DNA from 2 places in the Massilia sp. 01N410 genome. Region 1 is predicted to be linked to the other one. Evidence: predicted binding sites of a transcription regulator. Region 1 holds the regulator's gene; the other holds the start of a gene.
What was found. Region 1 encodes LexA, which represses DNA repair genes until DNA is damaged. Its sites were predicted from a motif close to ACTGTATNNNNATACAGT; they were not measured.
Positions count from the first base shown of each region.

Region 2: a site for LexA is predicted at 8,031-8,048, ahead of AC1DOP_RS13035 (putative DNA modification/repair radical SAM protein). Genes of this name have one in related genera too.

Region 1 covers NZ_JBFTRV010000017.1:128,647-138,336, forward strand. The annotation lists gene purF (amidophosphoribosyltransferase) at 1-1,450, shown strand, start outside; gene AC1DOP_RS20890 (cystathionine gamma-synthase family protein) at 1,509-2,750, shown strand; gene AC1DOP_RS20895 (tetratricopeptide repeat protein) at 2,833-3,636, shown strand; gene AC1DOP_RS20900 (tetratricopeptide repeat protein) at 3,657-4,466, shown strand; gene AC1DOP_RS20905 (tetratricopeptide repeat protein) at 4,541-5,305, shown strand; gene lexA (transcriptional repressor LexA) at 5,411-6,052, opposite strand; gene rpsF (30S ribosomal protein S6) at 6,336-6,719, shown strand; gene priB (primosomal replication protein N) at 6,753-7,037, shown strand; gene rpsR (30S ribosomal protein S18) at 7,057-7,347, shown strand; gene rplI (50S ribosomal protein L9) at 7,381-7,833, shown strand; gene AC1DOP_RS20935 (replicative DNA helicase) at 7,951-9,336, shown strand; gene AC1DOP_RS20940 (DUF47 domain-containing protein) at 9,456-9,690, shown strand, end outside.
Region 2 covers NZ_JBFTRV010000008.1:69,904-79,593, reverse strand. The annotation lists gene AC1DOP_RS13060 (HDOD domain-containing protein) at 1-461, shown strand, start outside; gene AC1DOP_RS13055 (putative bifunctional diguanylate cyclase/phosphodiesterase) at 469-2,706, shown strand; gene AC1DOP_RS13050 (SEL1-like repeat protein) at 2,722-4,257, shown strand; gene AC1DOP_RS13045 (M16 family metallopeptidase) at 4,315-7,101, shown strand; gene AC1DOP_RS13040 (alpha/beta fold hydrolase) at 7,106-7,906, opposite strand; gene AC1DOP_RS13035 (putative DNA modification/repair radical SAM protein) at 8,061-9,290, shown strand; gene AC1DOP_RS13030 (UdgX family uracil-DNA binding protein) at 9,287-9,690, shown strand, end outside.

The DNA of each region.
Region 1 (9,690 bases):
GCATCGCGGCCAGGATGCGGCCGGTATCGCAACCAACCATAGCAGCATGTTCTCGATGTACAAGGCCAACGGCCTGGTGCGCGACGTGTTCCGCACCCGTAACATGCGCTCGCTGATGGGTAATTCCGGCATCGGCCACTGCCGCTACCCGACCGCCGGCTCGTCCAGCGAAGAGGAGGCGCAGCCGTTCTACGTGAACGCGCCGTTCGGCATCACGTTGGCGCACAACGGCAACCTGACCAACCAGGCCCAGCTCAAGGACGAGCTGTTCCGCATCGACCGCCGCCACGTGAACACCGGTTCCGATTCGGAAGTGCTGCTGAACGTGCTGGCCCACGAGATCCAGACCGCCGCCGACGGCTACTCGCTGGATCCGGATGCCATCTTCAAGGCGGTTGCCATGGTGCACAAGCGCGTGCGCGGCGCCTATGCCGTGATCGCCCAGATCTCCGGCCACGGCCTGCTGGCCTTCCGCGACCCCTTCGGCATCCGTCCGCTGTGCCTGGGCGTGAACGAGACCGAGAACGGCCCCGAATACCTGGTCGCCAGCGAATCGGTGGCGCTCGAGGGCCTGGGCTTCCGCTTCGTGCGTGACATCGCGCCGGGCGAGGCGGTCTTCATCGACGACGCCAGCCAGCTGCATTCGCGCCAGTGCGCCGAGAACCCGTCGCTGAATCCCTGCGCCTTCGAATACGTCTACCTGGCCCGTCCGGACTCCGTCATCGACGGCGCCTCGGTCTACGCGACCCGCCTGCGCATGGGCGAATACCTGGCCGACAAGATCCGCGAGGAGATCCCGGTCGAGGAAATCGACGTCGTGATGCCGATCCCGGACTCCTCGCGTCCGGCCGCGATCCAGCTGGCGCTGAAACTGGGCGTCGAGTACCGCGAAGGCTTCATCAAGAACCGCTACATCGGCCGCACCTTCATCATGCCGGGCCAGGGCATGCGCAAGAAGTCGGTGCGCCAGAAGCTGAACGCGATCGCTTCCGAGTTCAAGGACAAGAACGTGCTGCTGGTCGACGACTCGATCGTGCGCGGCACCACCAGCCGCGAGATCGTGCAGATGGCGCGTGAAGCGGGCGCCCGCAAGGTCTTCTTCGCCTCGGCCGCGCCGCCGGTGCTGTACCCGAACGTGTACGGCATCGACATGCCGACCCGCGACGAGCTGATCGCCCACGGCCGCACCGTGGAAGAGGTGTGCCGCGAGATCACGGCCGACCGCCTGGTCTACCAGGACATCGAGGCGCTGAAGAAATCGATCATGGACGTGAATCCGGCGCTGACCAGCGTCGAGGCGTCCTGCTTCGACGGCGTCTACATCACCGGCGACATCTCGCCGGAGTACCTGGACAGGCTGGAGAACCACCGCCACAAGAGCTCGGGCAAGTCGTCCGAGGATCTGGTGCGGACCCAGCTGAATCTGAACCCGCCGGTAGCGGCGGAGTAAATCACGTATCATCGTACGGGCGCCTCGGGCGCCCGTTTTCATTTGTACCGACACGATCATGAGCGACACGAACAACTACGGCTTCACCACCACCATCCTCCACAACGACCGCCGCAAGACCATCGAGCAGGGCTCGCTGCACAAGCCCATCCACACCTCGGTGGCCTTCGGCTATGGCGACGCGCGCCAGCTGGCCTCGGTCTTCCAGGGCAAGGAACCGGGCTTCCGCTACGGCCGCCAGGGCAACCCGACGGTGTCGGCGCTGGAAGACAAGATCACCAAGATGGAAGACGGCGTCGCCACCCTGTGCTTCGCCACCGGCATGGCAGCGATCGGCGCGCTGGCCCAGGCGCTGCTGAAGGAAGGCGACCACGTGGTCTCGTCCAGCTTCCTGTTCGGGAATACCAACAGCCTGTGGAACACGGTGGCGGGGCAGGGCACCGAGGTCTCCTTCGTCGATGCCACCGACGTCGCCAACGTCGAAGCGGCGCTGCAGCCCAACACGCGCCTGGTGTTCGTCGAGACCATCGCCAATCCGCGCACCCAGATCGCGGATCTCGCGCGCATCGGCGAGCTGTGCCGCCAGCGCGGCATCCTCTACGTGGTCGACAACACCATGACCACGCCCTGGCTGTTCCGCCCGAAGGCGGTCGGCGCCGGCCTGGTGGTCAATTCGCTGACCAAGTCGATCGGCGGCCACGGCATGGCGCTGGGCGGCGCCCTGACGGACACCGGCCTGTACGACTGGAGCGCCTATCCGAACATCGCGCCGAACTTCCGCAAGCAGCCGGCCAAGGCCCAGGGTATGGCCCAGCTGCGCGCCAAATCGCTGCGCGACTTCGGCGCCTCGCTGGCGCCGGAGGCCGCCCACCACATCGCCGTCGGCGCCGAGACCCTGGCCCTGCGCATGGACCGCACCTGCGCCAACGCGCTGGCGCTGGCGAAGATGCTGGAAGCCGACCAGCGCGTCGCCGCCGTCCACTACCCGGGCCTGCCTTCGCACCCGCAGCACGGCATCGCTACCAGCCTGTTCCGTGCCTACGGCTCGCTGTTCAGCTTCGAGCTGAAGGAGGGCATCGACTGCTTCGACTACCTGAACCGCCTGCAGATCGCGATCCCGGCCAGCAACCTGGGCGACACCCGCACCCTGGTCATCCCGGTCGCGCACACGATCTTCTTCGAGATGGGGCCGGAGCGCCGCGCCAGCATGGGCATCGCCGAATCCCTGATCCGGGTGTCGGTGGGCATCGAGGATACGGCGGACCTGCTGGCCGACTTCGGCAACGCGCTGGCCGACTGAACACGGCGTTTTATCCATAGCGAATTGTCATAAAACAAAGGCAAGTCTATGATCGCTCTCACCAATCATGTGGAGAGAGACGATGAAACGACTTGCATTTGCGGTGCTGATGCTGGCCGCCGGGATGGCCTGGGCCGACGATCTCGGCGATGCCGAAAAAGCCTTGCGCGCCAAGGAATACGGCAAGGCCTTGCCGATCTACACGAAGCTGGCGAACGCCGGCAATGCCGAAGCGCAGTTCCGCCTGGGCGAAATGTACTGGTATGGCGACGGCACCGCGGTCGACATGGGCAAGTCGCAGGCCTGGCTGCAGAAGGCCGCAGCGTCCGGCCATGGCGGCGCGAAGGAGTCGCTGGCGGTCCTCAAGGAGCGCGAACAGCGTGCCGGCGACCTGGCTTACTGGACCGGCTACAAGGGCGATGACCTGGTGACGGGCAAGTACGCCTGCCCGATGCCGAAGATCCCGCAGGTGTCGAAGACCAATGAGGACATCAACCGGGTCAGCACCGCGATCGCGCAATGGGAAACCTGCTACAACGACTTCGTGGCCGGCGTGAACCAGGCGCCGCCGGGCGTCAAGCGCATCCCGGCCGACATCCTCAAGCTGATGAGCCCGCACGAAGCCGAGCAGGCCGCCTCCCGCATCGATGACGTCACGGTGGCCGTGATCAGCCGCCGCCAGGCCGAGGCGCTGAATTTCACCTCGGAGCGCGACGCCTGGTACACGGCAACCCAGTCCTTCGTGGCGGAATCGAATGCCAAGAGCGAGGCGAACAAGCGCCAGCTCGACGTCGAGAACCGGCGCGCGGCCGATGCCAGCAACGAATACAACCGCAGGGTCACGCAGGGCGCGACCTTTGCCCAGCCCGCGTCGACCGGCAAATAAGGCTTGTATCGGGAGCGACGATGAAACGACTTGCATTTGCGGTGCTGATGCTGGCCGCCGGGATGGCGCGGGCCGACGATCTGGGCGATGCCGAAAAGTCCTTGCGCGCGAAGGAATACGACAAGGCCTTGCCGATCTTGACGAAGCTGGCGAACGCCGGCAATGCCGAGGCGCAGTTCCGCCTGGGCGAGATGTACTGGCATGGCAACGGCACCGCGCCCGACCTGGGCAAGTCGCAGGCCTGGCTGCAGAAGGCCGCCACCGGCGGGCATGGCGGCGCGAAGGAGACCTTGGCGATCCTGAAGCAGCGCGAGGAGCGCGCCGCCGACCTGGCTTACTGGACCGGCGGCTACAAGGGCGAGGAGCTGGTATCGGGCAAGTTTGCCTGCCCGATACCGAAGCTTCCGGTGGTCTCCAGGACCAATGAGGAAATTAACCGCATCCAGGCCGAGATCGCCCAGTGGGAAACCTGCCACAACGATTTCGTCGCCAACGTGAAGCAGGCGCCGCAAGGCAGCAAACGTATCCCGCCCGACGTCTTCAAGTTGATGAGTCCGCGTGAGGCCGAGCAGGCGGCCGGCCGCGTCAACGATGCCCTGACGGGCGCCGCCATGCGCCGCCAGGCCGAGGCGCTGGCCTTTGCCGGCGACCGTGACGCCTGGTACGCGGCCACCGAAAAGTTTGTCAACGAGGCGAACGCCAGGACCGAGGACGACAAGCGCCGCCATAACGACGAGCAACAGCACGCACGGGAAGCCAATGATTCCTACCTGCGTAAAATGGGGGAGCAGGCGCCGCGTCCGCAGCGTTCGTGGGGCGGCAACAAGTAAGGATTGTTGAGCTGGCAGGGCTGTGGGGGTATGATAAATTTCTTTTTCACAGCCCTGCTTCACAGCTCTTTTCCATGAAGACTCTCCTGTTATGCGTCGCATTGCTGGCGGCCGGCTCCGTCCGTGCCGACGAGCTGGCCGATGCCGACGCCCTGTTCGCCAAGAAGGCTTATCCAGAAGCCCTGCAGAAGTACACCAGGCTGGCCAATGCCGGCAACGTCACGGCCCAGCAGCACCTGGGCGAAATGTATTTTTACGGCGAAGCCGGCGCCATCGACATGGACAAGGCCACCGCCTGGTTCCGCAAGGCGGCGGCCAAAGGCAATGCCGTCGCCATCGCCTCGCTCGAGATGATGAAGCAGCGCGAGGTCCGCCGCGCCGACATCGACTACTGGATGACGAAATACGACGGCTCGGATGTCCGTACCGACGAGTACCGCTGCCCGGCGCCGCGCTTCCCGGCGGTGTCGCGCCAGACCGAGGAGATCGACCGCTACAGCGCGAAGATGAAGACCTGGCAGGATTGCTACAACCGCTATGCCGAGCACCTGAATGCGGTCACCCCGCTGAGCAAGCGTATTCCCGAGGACATCCGTAAACTGATGACCAAGGCCGAATACGAGACGGCAAGCAAGCACCTGGACGCGGTGCAGGAGGGGCTGTCGGAAGACGCCAGGATCAGCGCCAAGATGGTCGTGGCCGACTTCACTGTCTGGCGCGACGCCACCGACGCCTATGTCAGCCAGCACAACGAGATCGTCAAGAGCGGGCCGACGCCCGAACGCGAGAAGGACCTGGAAGCGCGCAAGAACAACTATAACGGCGCAGGCACGAAGTAAGCCGTCCGCCGAATGAGAAACGCCCCGCAGGCGCAAGCCGGGCGGGGCGTTTATTTTGCCAAGTGGCAAAAATTAGTGCCGGCTCGGTGCCGGCTTAGTGCCAGCTCAGTGCCAAGAGCGCAGCAGGCCGACGGCCAGGCCTTCGAGCGCGAACTCGTCGGTGTGCGGATCGACCGTGATGACGGAGAAGTCCGGGTTTTCCGGCAGCAGTTCGATGGTGCCGCCGCTCTTGCGGTAGCGCTTGACGGTGACTTCGTCGCCGATGCGGGCGACCACGATCTGGCCGTTCTTTGCCGAATCCACTTTCTTGACGGCCAGGAAGTCGCCGTCGCAGATGCCGGCGTCGCGCATCGACCAGCCCTTGACCTTCAGCAGGAAGTCGGGCTTGCTCGAAAACATGGCCGGGTCGACCGAGTAGGTGGCCTCGACGTGTTCCTGGGCCAGGATCGGCGAACCGGCGGCGACGCGGCCGACCAGCGGCAGCGACATCAGCAGGGCGGCCGGGACTGCCGGTGCCGGAGCGGGTTCGGCTGCGGCGCCGACCAGGCGGATGCCGCGCGAGGTGCCGGGGGAGATTTCGATCGCGCCCTTGCGCGCCAGGGCCTGCAGGTGTTCCTCGGCCGCATTGGCCGAGCGGAAGCCCAGCTCCTGCGCGATTTCGGCGCGGGTCGGCGGGAAACCGGTGTTGTCGATCGCTTCCTTGATCAGGTTGAGGATCTGTTCTTGCCGTGCGGTGAGCTTGAGCATGTCAAAGATTAATTCGTAGGTGAGCGGTAGTGCGGGGCGAACCCGATACCCTGTATTTTTGTACAGTATTGCGCCGGGCGCAAGGGGAATCCGTGCGATTTGCCGGTTTTTTTTGCCTGCCGGGCACAGCCGATGCTCGGTAGGCAAGCCGGGCCGCCAACGCGGCCTCGAAATGGCGATTGAGCTCTTGACGTTTTTGCGGTTATAATGTCGGGCTTTCCCTTCCCACACTCGTCTTGACGCCGAGGTGGGCATTTGTTTAAACGTCCTTAAGGAGTGTTGCATGCGTCATTATGAAATCGTGTTTATCGTCCACCCGGACCAGAGCGAGCAGGTTCCGGCGATGATCGAGCGCTACAAGACCACGGTCACCTCGCGCGGCGGTAACATCCACCGCGTCGAAGACTGGGGCCGCCGTCAAATGGCTTACCAGATCCAGAAGCTGCCGAAGGCACACTACATCTGCATGAACATCGAGTGCGACAACGAGACCCTGGTCGAGCTGGAAACCGCATTCAAATTCAATGATGCCGTGCTGCGTCACCTGACCGTCAAGATGAAGAAGGCCGAAACCGCGCCGTCGCCGATGATGAAATCGGTGCAGCGCGAAGACGCAGCCAAGAGCCATCGCGCCGAGCAGGCAGCTGCTCCGGCCGCAGCCGCTTAATTCTTAATCTTAAGAAAGAAGCGCGCAAGGGCAGTGAACGAGCTGTTGCTGGTCGCAAGCATCGCGGAACGCGATGCCCTGCGCTACACCCCGGCCGGCATCCCCATCGTCAGCGGCATCCTGCAACATGGATCGCAGCAGGTGGAAGCAGGGATTGCCAGGCAGGTCGAATTCGAGATCACCGCGCTGGCCGCGGGCGATGTTTCGAAGCGATTTGCCGACGCCGAACTCGGTGCCGTCTACGAGTTTCGAGGGTTCATGGCCAGGAAGAACCGCAACAGCAAAGCCCTGGTGTTTCACATCATTGATTTCATTTAGATAGATACAGGAGCCTAAAATGGCATTCGGTAAAAAGTTCGACAAAAACAAAGCCAAGGAAAAACTGAAGCGTAAACAGCAGAACCCGCTGTTCAAGCGCAAGAAGTTCTGCCGCTTCACCGCTGCAGGCGTGGAACAGGTTGACTACAAAGACGTCGACACCCTGAAGGATTTCGTCCAGGAAAACGGCAAGATCATGCCGGCACGCCTGACCGGTACCAAGGCGCACTACCAGCGCCAAGTGGACACCGCCATCAAGCGCGCCCGCTACCTGGCCCTGCTGCCGTACACCGACCTGCACAACGCTTAATCGTCGGTCACGACACGTATACTGGAGAATAATATGCAAGTCATCCTGCTGGAAAAAGTCGTCAACGTCGGCAACTTGGGCGACGTCGTCAAGGTCAAGGACGGTTACGCACGTAACTTCCTGATCCCGCAAAAGAAAGCCCGCCGTGCAACCGAATCGGCCGTGGCCGAGTTCGAAGTCAAGCGCGCCGAACTGGAAAAAGCAGCCGCCGAGAAACTGGCAGCCGCTCAAGGCCAGGGCGACAAGCTGAACGGCATGACCATCACCATCGCCCAGAAAGCTGGCGTGGACGGCCGTCTGTTCGGTTCCGTGACCAACTTCGACATCGCTGAAGCCCTGAGCAAGCAAGGTTTCGCCGTCGAAAAGGCCAACGTGCGCATGCCGACCGGCCCGCTGAAGACCACCGGCGAGCACCCGGTTGCCGTCGCACTGCACACCGACGTCGTCGTCGACGTGACCGTTGCAGTCGTGGGCGAAGCTGCCTAAATAATCCAGCAACATCTGTTGCAGGAATGAAAAAAGCCGGGCTTGCCCGGCTTTTTTTATGCTTGGAAAATCACCAATCATTTCAGCCGGCGATGCGGAAAAGGTATAATGTCGGCCATGAACACCCCAGCAGACCCGCAGATCGAGTCGCTCCGCATTCCCCCGCATTCCATCGAAGCAGAACAGTCCGTCATCGGCGGCCTGCTGCGCGATAACGCGGCGTGGGACCGCATTGCCGATTTCATGCATGCGGAGGACTTTTACCGCTACGACCACCGGATCATCTTCGAACAGATGGTCCGCCTGATCAATGCTGGCAAACCTGCCGACGTGATCACCGTGTACGAATCGCTCGTCCAGCTCGGCAAGGCCGAGGAAGTGGGCGGGCTGCAGTACCTCAATGCGATGGCGCAAAATACGCCATCCGCTGCCAACATCCGCCGTTACGCCGAGATCGTCCGCGACCGCGGCGTGCTGCGCCAACTCATCACCGTCGCCGACGAAGTCTCGGCCAAGGCCTTCAATCCCCAGGGCGCCGAGGTCAAGCAGATCCTCGACGAAGCCGAATCGCGCATCTTCGCGATCGCCGAGCAGGGCGCCCGCGGCGCCCAGGGCTGGCTGCCTGTGCAGCCGCTGCTGACCCAGGTGGTCGAGCGCATCGACGAACTCTACTCGCGCGAAAACCAGGGCGAGATCACCGGCGTCCCGACCGGCTTCATCGACCTCGACAAGATGACTTCCGGCCTGCAGCCGGGCGACCTGGTGATCGTCGCCGGCCGTCCGTCGATGGGTAAAACGGCATTCTCGGTCAACATCGGCGAAGCCGTCGCGGTCGAGGCCGGCCTGCCGGTCGCGATCTTCTCGATGGAGATGGGCGGCACCCAGCTCGCCATGCGTATGCTCGGCTCGATCGGCCAGCTCGACCAGCACCGCCTGCGTACCGGCAAGCTGATCGACGAGGACTGGCCGCGCCTGACGCACGCGATCCAGAAGATGAACGACGCCCAGATCTTCATCGACGAGACGCCGGCGCTGAACCCGATCGAAATGCGCGCCCGCGCGCGCCGCCTGGCCCGCCAATGTGGCAAGCTCGGCCTGATCATCGTCGACTACCTGCAGCTGATGCAGGGTTCCAAGCCGGGCGACAACCGGGCTTCGGAAATTTCGGAAATTTCGCGTAGCCTGAAGGGCCTGGCCAAGGAGCTGGGCTGTCCGGTGATCGCGTTGTCCCAGCTGAACCGGTCGCTGGAACAACGCCCGAACAAGCGCCCGGTCATGTCCGACCTGCGCGAATCGGGCGCTATCGAGCAGGACGCGGACGTCATCATCTTCCTGTACCGCGACGAAGTCTATAACCCGGACTCGCCCGATAAAGGTACCGCCGAGATCATTATCGGCAAACAGCGTAACGGCCCGATCGGGGCGGTGCGACTGACCTGGATGGGTATGTATACCAAGTTCGGGAATTACAGCGGCAGCCTTAGCATTTATCAGGGCGATTAAGCCGATACAAAAACTGTCGCGGCTTAACACCGGGGTCAGAGCCCTTTTAAAAGCAACACCGGGCTCTGATCCCTCCGCGGCCTTTAAAGAAGTTCCAAGAGATTTACAACGGAGAACCTATGTTTGGACGCCTGATGCCCACTGAGGGCAAATTTTTCGACCTCTTCAACCAGCACGCGGCCCTGTGCGTGAAGGGCGCACAAGAAATGGTCGGCCTGATGACCAACTTCGACGACCTGGAAAACCGCACCCACGCTGTGGAGAGCATCGAAAAACAGGCGGACAAGATCACCTACGCTTGCGTCGACCTGCTGCACAAGACCTTCATCACCCCGCTGGACCGTGACGACATCC
Region 2 (9,690 bases), on a different contig from region 1:
GCGCCACCGACTTCGTGCCGCCCAACGTCGAGATCGTGGTCAGCATGTCCAGCGAAGCGGCGCGCGTCGAGGGCGATCCCGACATCCTCAAGCAGATCCTGGTCAACCTGATCAAGAATGCGATCGAGGCGCTGTCCGCCACCGGCGGCCGCATCGAGATCGCCAACCGCGGCCACGTCAACCGCGAGCGCAGGCTGTACCTGGAGCTGGTCGTCTCCGACACCGGCCCGGGCCTGTCGCGCGAGGTGCTGGCCAATCTGTTCTCCGCCGTGAAGAGCACGAAGGAAGGCCCGCACCATGGGCTCGGCCTGTCGATCGTGCACAGCCTGGTCAAGAAGCTGAACGGGCATATCGCCTGCCGCAGCGGCAAGACCGGCACCAGTTTCGAAATTCTGCTGCCGGCGCATGCCGGCGCAAGCGCCCCGGCTGGAACGCCGATGCGCGCGCTCGGATCAGTATAAGGTAACAATGAATCCCATCTCCGACAGCGCCCCGTCAACCGCACCCCATGACGCGCTTGCCCCGCAAGCCGCATTCCCGTCCACGATGGAGCAGCCGCGCCTGCTGCTGGTCGACGACGAACCCCGCCTGCTGTCCTCGCTGTACGAACTGCTGCAGGGCCGCGGCTACCAGCTGGTCACCGCCGCCACCGGCAGCGAAGCCCTGGCCCACCTAGGGAAACTGCGCTTCGACCTGGTCCTGCTCGACCTGCGCCTGCCCGACATCGGCGGCCACGAGATCATGGACTTCATCAACGCGAAGGGCATCGACGCCGACGTCATCGTGATGAGTGGCGAGGTCGGCATCGAGGCCGCGATCGGCGCCCTGAAACGCGGCGCCTACGACTACCTGCGCAAGCCCTACAGCCGCGAAGAGCTCCTGACGACCGTGGCCAACGCGCTCAAGGCGCGCCGCCTCGAGGAAACCAACAGCCGCATCGCGACCCAGCTGGAAAACTCGGAGAAGATGTACCGCTACCTGGTGGACTCCTCGCCGGACATCATCTATACCCTGAACCACGAGGGAAAATTCACGTTCGTGAACGACCGCGCCTACCAGCTGCTCGGCTACCGCCGCGAAGAGCTGATCGGCCAGCACTACTCGATCCTGGTGCACGAAGAAGACCTGGAGCGCGCCCGCTACGCCTTCAACGAGCGCCGCGTCGACGAACGCGCTTCGCGCAACGTCGAGCTGCGCCTGAAGTGCCATGCCGGCTCGAACCAGGAACGCACCTTCAACAACACCCTGATGACGATCTCGCTGAACGCGATCGGCATGCACGTGCCCGACCAGGAAGTGAAGAAGCTGGAATTCTTCGGCACCTACGGCGTGGCGCGCGACATCACCGACCGCAAGCGCGCGGAAGAAGTCATCTCCTACCAGGCCTACCACGACATCCTGACCGACCTGCCGAACCGCATCCTGTTCAAGGACCGGCTTGGCCTGGCCGTCATCCAGGCGAAGCGCAAGCAGACCGAGCTCGCGGTGATGTTCATCGACCTCGACCGCTTCAAGCTGGTCAACGACACCCTCGGCCACGTGAAGGGCGACGAGCTGCTGCAGCAGGTTGCGGTGCGCCTGAAGGATTGCCTGCGCAAGGGCGACACCCTGGCGCGCCAGGGCGGCGACGAATTCACCATCGTGCTGCCCGAGCTGCGCGACCGCGACGACGCGCGCAGCGTCGCCGACAAATTCCTCGAGTGCCTGCAGCTGCCGTTCGACCTGGACGGCCACCAGGTCCACATCTCGGCCTCGATTGGCATCGCGATCTATCCGGGCCACGGCGAGTCGATCGACGAGCTGCTGCGCCACGCCGACATCGCCATGTACCAGGTCAAGGGGCAGGGCAAGAACGGCCACGCCTTCTACGACGCCTCGATGCAGGACATCTCGCACCAGAAGATCGCGCTCGGCCAGAGCCTGCGGCGTGCGCTGGAGAACGATGAGCTGGAGATGTACTACCAGCCGCAGATCGACGCCGCCAGCGGCCGCATCGTCGGCGCCGAGGCGCTGATGCGCTGGAACCACCCGACCCGCGGCATCGTCACGCCGGGCGAGTTCCTGCCCTTCGCCGAAGAGAACGGCCTGATGATCCCTATCTCGGACTGGATGATCGGCGCACTGTGCCGCGACATGCTGCAGTGGAAGGGCATCTGCGCCAACCAGGTGCGGCTGTCGCTGAACCTGTCCCCGCAATACCTGGACCGCGGCGACTTCTTCGAGAAGATGCGCGGCGCCCTGCTGCGCTACGGGATCGCGCCGAGCCAGATCGAAGTCGAGATCACCGAGAACATCTGCATCCGCAACCCGCAGCATGCGATCGAGCAGCTCAACAAGCTGGGCCAGCTCGGCGTCTCGGTGGCGATCGACGACTTCGGTACCGGCTATTCCTCGCTGGCCTACCTGCACCGCTTCCCGGTCCACACGATCAAGATCGACCAGTCCTTCGTCAAGGAGATCCACGACGAGTACGGCCACTATCCGGTGGTGCTGGCGATCATCTCGATCGCGCGCGGCCTGGGCCTGAACCTGATCGCGGAAGGGGTCGAGACCGAGCCGCAGGCACGCTACCTGCGCGCCAACGGCTGCATGACGATGCAGGGCTACCTGTATCACCGGCCGATGCCGCTGGGCCGCTTCGTCGACGTGCTGCGCGGCCAGGGCCTGCCGGCCGGCGCGGGCAACGTGCTCGCGTTCCAGGCGTAAGGAAGCCGCCTTGCCATGCCTGATACCGTCGCTCATCACACCGCTGAGTTCCTGCGCGTAAAAGCGCTGGCCGAGCGCGGCGTCGCCAGTGCCCAGCACAGCCTGGGCTTCATGTACGTGAACGGCCACGGCGTGCCGAAGAACGACGAGCTGGCGGTGGCCTGGTACCGGATGGCGGCCAGCGCCGGCCTCGAACAGGCCCAGTACAACCTCGGCGTGATGTACCAGAAGGGCCAGGGCGTGGCCCAGGACCTGGCGCAGGCGATCTACTGGTACACCCAGGCGGCCGAGCAGGGATATGCCGCGGCCCAGTACAACCTGGGCTGGCTGTACGCCAAGGGCCAGGGCGTGCCGGCCGACGTGCAGCAGGCCATGCACTGGTTCAGCCAGGCGGCCGAACAGGGCGACGCCGGCGCCCAGCACAACCTCGGCATGATGTACGAAGGCGGCAAGGGCGTGGCCCAGGACATCGGCCGCGCCATCGAATGGTATCGCCGCGCCGCCGACCAGAACTACGCGCGCGCGCAGTTCAACCTGGCGCTCCGCTACGACAGCGGCCAGGGTGTGGACCGCGACGTGCAGCAGGCCATCCACTGGTTCCGCAAGGCGGCCGAGCAGGGCTATGCGCCGGCCCAGTTCAACCTCGGCCTGCGCTATGACAAGGGACAGGACCTGCCGCAGGACAGCGAAAAGGCGATCCTGTGGTACGGCCGCGCCGGCGAGCAGGGCCATGCCAGCTCGCAGTTCAACCTGGCCCTCATCCACGACAGCGGCCACGGGGTAGCCCGCGATCCCGACCTGGCGCTGCACTGGTTCCGCAAGGCGGCCGAGCAGGGCCATGCCGGCGCCCAGGACAATCTCGGCCTGCGCTACGAGCACGGCCAGGGCGTGGATCAGGATTACGGACTGGCCGCGCACTGGTACCGCAAGGCCGCCGAGCAGGGTTCCGCCGGCGCCCAGTACCACCTCGGCCAGCTGCTCGACGCCGGCCATGGCGTCGAACAGGATGCCGGGCAGGCGCTCGACTGGTACCGCAAGGCCGCAAGCCAAGGCCACCTGCGCGCCCAGTTCGACCTCGCCCTGCGCATCGAGGACGAGGCCATGCACTGGTACCGCAAGGCGGCCGACCAGGACTACGCGCCGGCCCAGTACATGCTGGGCCAGCTGCTCGACCAGGACGACAGCGGCACCATCGACCCGCGCCAGGCCTACGAGTGGTACCGCAAGGCGGCCGACCAGGGCCACGCCCTCGCCCAGTTCGCGCTCGGCCTGCGCTACGACAGCGGCCACGGCGTCGAACGCGACTACGAAGCCGCCCACTTCTGGTACCTGTGCGCCGCGCGCCAGGGCCATGCGCGCGCCCAGTTCAACCTCGGGGTCATGTACGCCAGCGGCCAGGGCGTGCAGAAGGACCTGGTCGAAGCCTATGCCTGGCTGCACCGCGCCGGTGCCGCCGGCGTTCAACCCGCCACCAGCTACATCCAGCGCATCGCCGCACGCATGGAACCCCACCTGCTAGCGCAAGCCCAAGGCTACCTCGGCGCTGCGTGATGGTCCCCGTGACGCCGCGGGTCCACAACTTTTATTCATAACGAGAACATAAAGCTGATGAAATTAAAACAGATCGTGCTCGCGCTCGGCCTGGCCGCGCTTGCTTCCGCGCCGGCACTCGCCGCCAATGCCACCGCCACCGCCACCGCCACCGCTTCCAAATCCGCGCCCTCGGGCTTCGACCGCAAGGCCTACAGCATCGCCTACAAGAAGTTTGTGCTGCCGAACGGCCTGACCCTGCTGGTGCATGAAGACCACAGCGTGCCGGTGGTGAGCGTAAACGTCTGGTACCACGTCGGCTCGCGCAACGAGAAGCGCGGCAAGACCGGCTTCGCCCACCTGTTCGAGCACTTCTTCTTCAACGGTTCCGAGAACTACCCGCACGGCTTCCGCGAGGCGATGGACGACCTCGGCGCCAACAACCGCAACGGCACCACCAACACCGACCGCACCAACTTCTTCGAGGACGTCCCGACCTCGGCACTGGAGCGCACGCTGTTCCTGGAATCGGACCGCATGGGCTTCCTCGGCAATTACATCTCGCAGGCCATGCTCGAGCGCGAGCGCGGCGTGGTGCAGAACGAGAAGAGACAAGGCGACAACCAGCCCTACGGCAAGGTGCGCTACGAATTCGCGGCCAAGATGTACCCGTACTCGCACCCGTATTCGTGGACCACGATCGGCAGCATGGACGACCTCAACGCCGCTTCGCTGGAAGACATCCGCGAGTGGTACCGCACCTACTACGGCCCGAACAACGCGGTGCTGTCGCTGGCCGGCGACATCACGCCCGAGCGCGCGCTCGAGCTGGTGAACAAGTACTTCGGCGCGCTGCCGCCGGGACCGCCGCTGCCGCGCCTTGAAGCCTGGATCCCTGTGCTCGACCGCGACATCCGCGACGAGATGGAAGACCAGGTGCCGCAGGTGCGGGTCTACCGCCGCTGGCACGCCGCCGCCTGGAAGGATGCGGATGTGGCGCGCCTGCAACTGCTGGCCGACGTGCTGGCCGGCTCGAAGAGCGCGCGCCTGGACAAGCGCCTGGTGTACGAGAAGGGCATCGCCACCGGCGTGTCGGCCGGCATGCAGGACAGTGAACTGGGCGGCACCTTCGGCATCACGGTCACGCTCAAGAACGGCGCCGACCAGCTCGATGCGGAACGCGAAATCGACCGCATCGTGGGCGAACTGCTGGAAAAGGGCCCGACGAGCGAGGAACTGGCGCGCGTGAAGACCCGCGAGCTGGCCGACTTCTCGCGCAGCCTGGAGCGCCTGGGCGGCTTCGGCGGCCGCGCCGACGTGCTGGCCGAGAGCATGACCTATGGCGGCAGCCCGGACGCCTACCTGACCCGCCTGGAGCAGATGGCCAGCGCCACCCCGGCGGACGTGAAGGCGGCCGGCAAGCGCTGGCTCAGCGGGCATCATTACACGATGACGGTCAAGCCTTATCCGAAACTGGCGGCCGTCAAATCCGGCTTCGACCGCAAGCAGTTGCCGGCCCTCGGCCAGGCGCCCGACGTCAGCTTCCCGGCCATGCAGCGCGCCCAGCTCAAGAACGGCCTGAAGGTCGTGCTGCTGGAGCGCCATGGCGCGCCGATCGTCAACGCCGCGCTGGTGCTGGATGCCGGCGCCGCCGCCGACCCGGTCGGCAAGGAAGGCCTGGCGTCGCTGAGCCTCGGCCTGATCGACAAGGGGACCAAGGCGCGCAACGCGTTCCAGTTATCCGACGCATTGGAATCGCTGGGCGCCGACATCAGCACCGGCACCTCCCAGGACCAGTCGGTGGTGCGCCTGAAGGCGACCAGCGCCAACCTGGCGCCGTCGCTGGCGCTGATGGCCGACGCCGCCCTCGGCGCCACCTTCCCGCAGGACCAGGTCGAGCTGGCCAAGCAGCGCCGCCTGGCCCAGGTGGGGCAGGAGAAGGCCCAGCCGAGCGCCCTCGCGGTGCGCGTGATCCCGGGCATCCTGTACGGCGCGGGCCATGCCTACGGCCGTCCGGCTTCCGGCACCGAAGCCAGCACCCGGACCATCAGCCGCGACGACGTCGCGCGCTGGCATGACGCCTGGTTCCGTCCGGGCAGCGCGACCCTGGTCGTGGCCGGCGACACCACCCTCGAAAAGTTGATGCCGGCGCTGGAGTCGAGCTTCGGCAAATGGCAGGCCGGCAGCGCCCCCGCCAAGCAGGTGCCGAGCGTGCCGGCCACCGCGGGCAAGCGCATCTACCTGATCGACAAGCCGGAGGCGCCGCAGTCGACCATCGTCGCCGCCCACGTCTCGCTGCCGTCCGGCCAGCCGGACGAACTGGCGATCCAGGCCGTCATGCACGACTTCGGCGGCATGGCGACCTCGCGCCTGAACCGCAACCTGCGCCTCGACAAGCACTGGAGCTACGGCACCACCGCCCGCATGATCGACATGCGCGGCCAGCGCAGCTTCCTGACGATCGCGCCGGTGCAGACCGACAAGACGGTCGAGGCGATGCAGGAAGTGTCGAAGGAGATCCGCGACATCGCCGGCCAGCGTCCGATCGCCGGCGAGGAATTCGACAGCGTGATGCGCAACGTGACCTCGCGCCTGCCGGGCCGCTTCGCCACCCTGGATGCGCTCGAAGGCGCGGCCATCACCAGCATCAACCTCGGCCTGCCGGACGATTACTGGAACCGCTACGCCGGCGGCATGCGCTCGCTGAGCGACAAGCAGCTGGCCGGCGCCGGCGCGCGCTACGTGCATCCGGACGAAGTCGTGTGGCTGGTGATCGGCGACCTGCGCAAGGTCGAGCCGGGTATCCGCAAGCTGGGCTGGGGCGAGGTGACCGTGCTGGACGCGGACGGCAAGCCGGTCCGCTGAGCGCTCAGCCGAGCGTCCGCGCCAGGAAGGCATCGATCGCCCGGGAACTGGCGGTCGGCTCGCTGATGTGCGGACAGTGGCCTTCGTCGTCGATGACGTCCAGGCTGCTGTTCGGCAGGTGGCGCAGCAGATAGTGGCCGACCTCACGCGGGACGAGCGGATCGTCGCTGCATTCCAGGATCAGCGACGGCACGGTCGAACGAGCCAGGTCGGCGCGGTGGTCGGACAGGAAGGTCACGCGGGCGAAATGGCGGGCAATGCCCTGGTCGTTGCGCATGAAGCTGGCCATCAGCTCCGCGGTCAGCGCCGGCCGCTTCGCCCCGATCAGCATGGGCGCCATGCGCCGTGACCAGCTCGGGAAATCGTCGTCCATCGACGCCAGCAGGTTGTCCATATCCTCGCGGCTGAAGCCGCCCACATAATCGCCGTCGTTGATGTAGCAGGGCGACGGTCCCACCATGACTTGCGCAGCGAAGCGCTCCGGCGCCTTGATCGCCGCCAGCATGCCGATCGTGGCGCTGACCGAATGGCCGACGAAGACCACCGGCCCGGCCGCGCAGGCGGTCAGTATTTCCAGCAAATCGTCGGCATGGCCATGCAGGCTTCCATGCCTTGCTCGGTCATAGGCCGTGCGGTCGGAATCGCCGCTGCCGGTCAGGTCATACAGGATGGTGCGGAATCGCCCTTCATAGGCGGGGACGAGGAAGCGCCACATGGTCTGGTCGCAGCCGAAGCCGTGGGCGAACACCAGGGTCGCGTGGCCGGCGCCGGCGACGTGGACGTTATTGCGGAATTGGACAGACATCAATAATCAGATTCGTCAAAAACAATTGCAAACTATCATAGTTTGATCATGTTGCAAACCGATGAAGACGCGCCCGTGGCAAGCGTGCGTCCACGCACCGCCGCACCGGCATGAACTGCGGTATACTGTTCATCCATACAGTATTTACTGCACAATGGAACTCAAAGACAAGCTCGAGATCCTGGCCGATGCCGCCAAATACGACGCCTCCTGCGCCAGCAGCGGCGCGCCCAAGCGGGATTCGGCCGACAAGGACGGCCTGGGCGCCACCAACGGCATGGGTATCTGCCACAGCTACACGCCGGACGGACGCTGCGTATCGCTGCTGAAGATCCTGCTGACCAACTTCTGCATCTACGACTGCCAGTATTGCGTGAATCGCCGCAGCTCGAACGTGCCGCGGGCCCGCTTCGCGGTCGACGAAGTGGTCAAGCTGACCCAGGATTTTTACCTCCGCAACTACATCGACGGGCTGTTCCTCAGCTCGGGCATCATCCAGTCCAGCGACTACACGATGGAGCAGCTGGTCGAGGTCGCGCGGCGTCTGCGCGAGGAGCACAAGTTCCGCGGCTACATCCACCTGAAGACGATTCCGGATGCCGACCCGCGCCTGATCGAGCTGGCCGGCAAGTACGCCGACCGGCTGTCGGTCAACATCGAGCTGCCGACCCAGGACAGCGTCTCCCGCCTGGCGCCGGAAAAGAACGTCCACACGATCAAGCTGGCGATGGGCGCCATCCGCACCAGGCTCGACGAGAAGGACGAGCACCCGAAGGCGCCAGTCTTCGCGCCGGCCGGGCAGAGCACCCAGATGATCGTCGGCGCCGACGCCAGCGACGACCAGACCATCCTGAACACGGCCCAGACCCTGTACGGCAGCTACAAGCTCAAGCGGGTCTACTACTCGGCCTTCAGCCCGATCCCGCAGAGCCCGTCCAGCGTGCCGTCCGCGCCGCCGCCGCTGTTGCGCGAGCACCGCCTCTACCAGGCCGATTTCCTGTTGCGCGGCTATGGCTTCACGGCCGGCGAACTGATGCCGCAGGCGGGCAACCTGGCGCTCGACATCGACCCCAAGCTGGCCTGGGCGCTCGGCAACCGCGAGCGCTTCCCGCTCGACCTGAACCGCGCCGACGAAGCCATGATCGCGCGCGTACCCGGCATCGGCCTGCGTTCGGCCAAACGGCTCATCGACCTGCGCCGCCTGCGCCGGATCCGCTGGGAGGATCTGTCGCGCCTGCGCTGCAGCCTGAAGAAGCTGGCGCCCTTCGTGGTCACCGCCGACTACAAGCCGGCGCAAGACGCGGCGTCCTCCGAACTGCTGCGGCGGAACATGGCCGACGCCCCGCAGCAGATGAAGCTGTGGCCGGAGCTGCAGGCGGCATGAGCGCGATCGACCGACAGCGTGCGGGCCAGCCGCTGCTGGTCGAGACCTTCGCCGAATGGCGCGAGGCGGCGCGCGAGCTGCTGGTCCACGACGTGCCGCCGGAGCTGCTTACCTGGAGCACGCCCTACGCCGGCGGCGACCTGTTCTCGGGTGCGCCGCCCACGGCCGAGCAGCCGCATAATCCTTCCGACTTGCCGCCGCCCGCATCGGACCAAGCGCGCTACGGGCCGAAACACGGCGCGCCGAGCATTCCGCGCTCGCTGATGGACATGCTGCAAAGCGCCGCCTGCTGCCGCGTGCCGGACCGCTGGGCCTTTCTCTATCGCGTGATCTGGCGCTGGCAGCAGGGCGAGCACGAGGTGCAGTCGCCGGCCGACGAAGACGGCGCGCGCCTGCATGC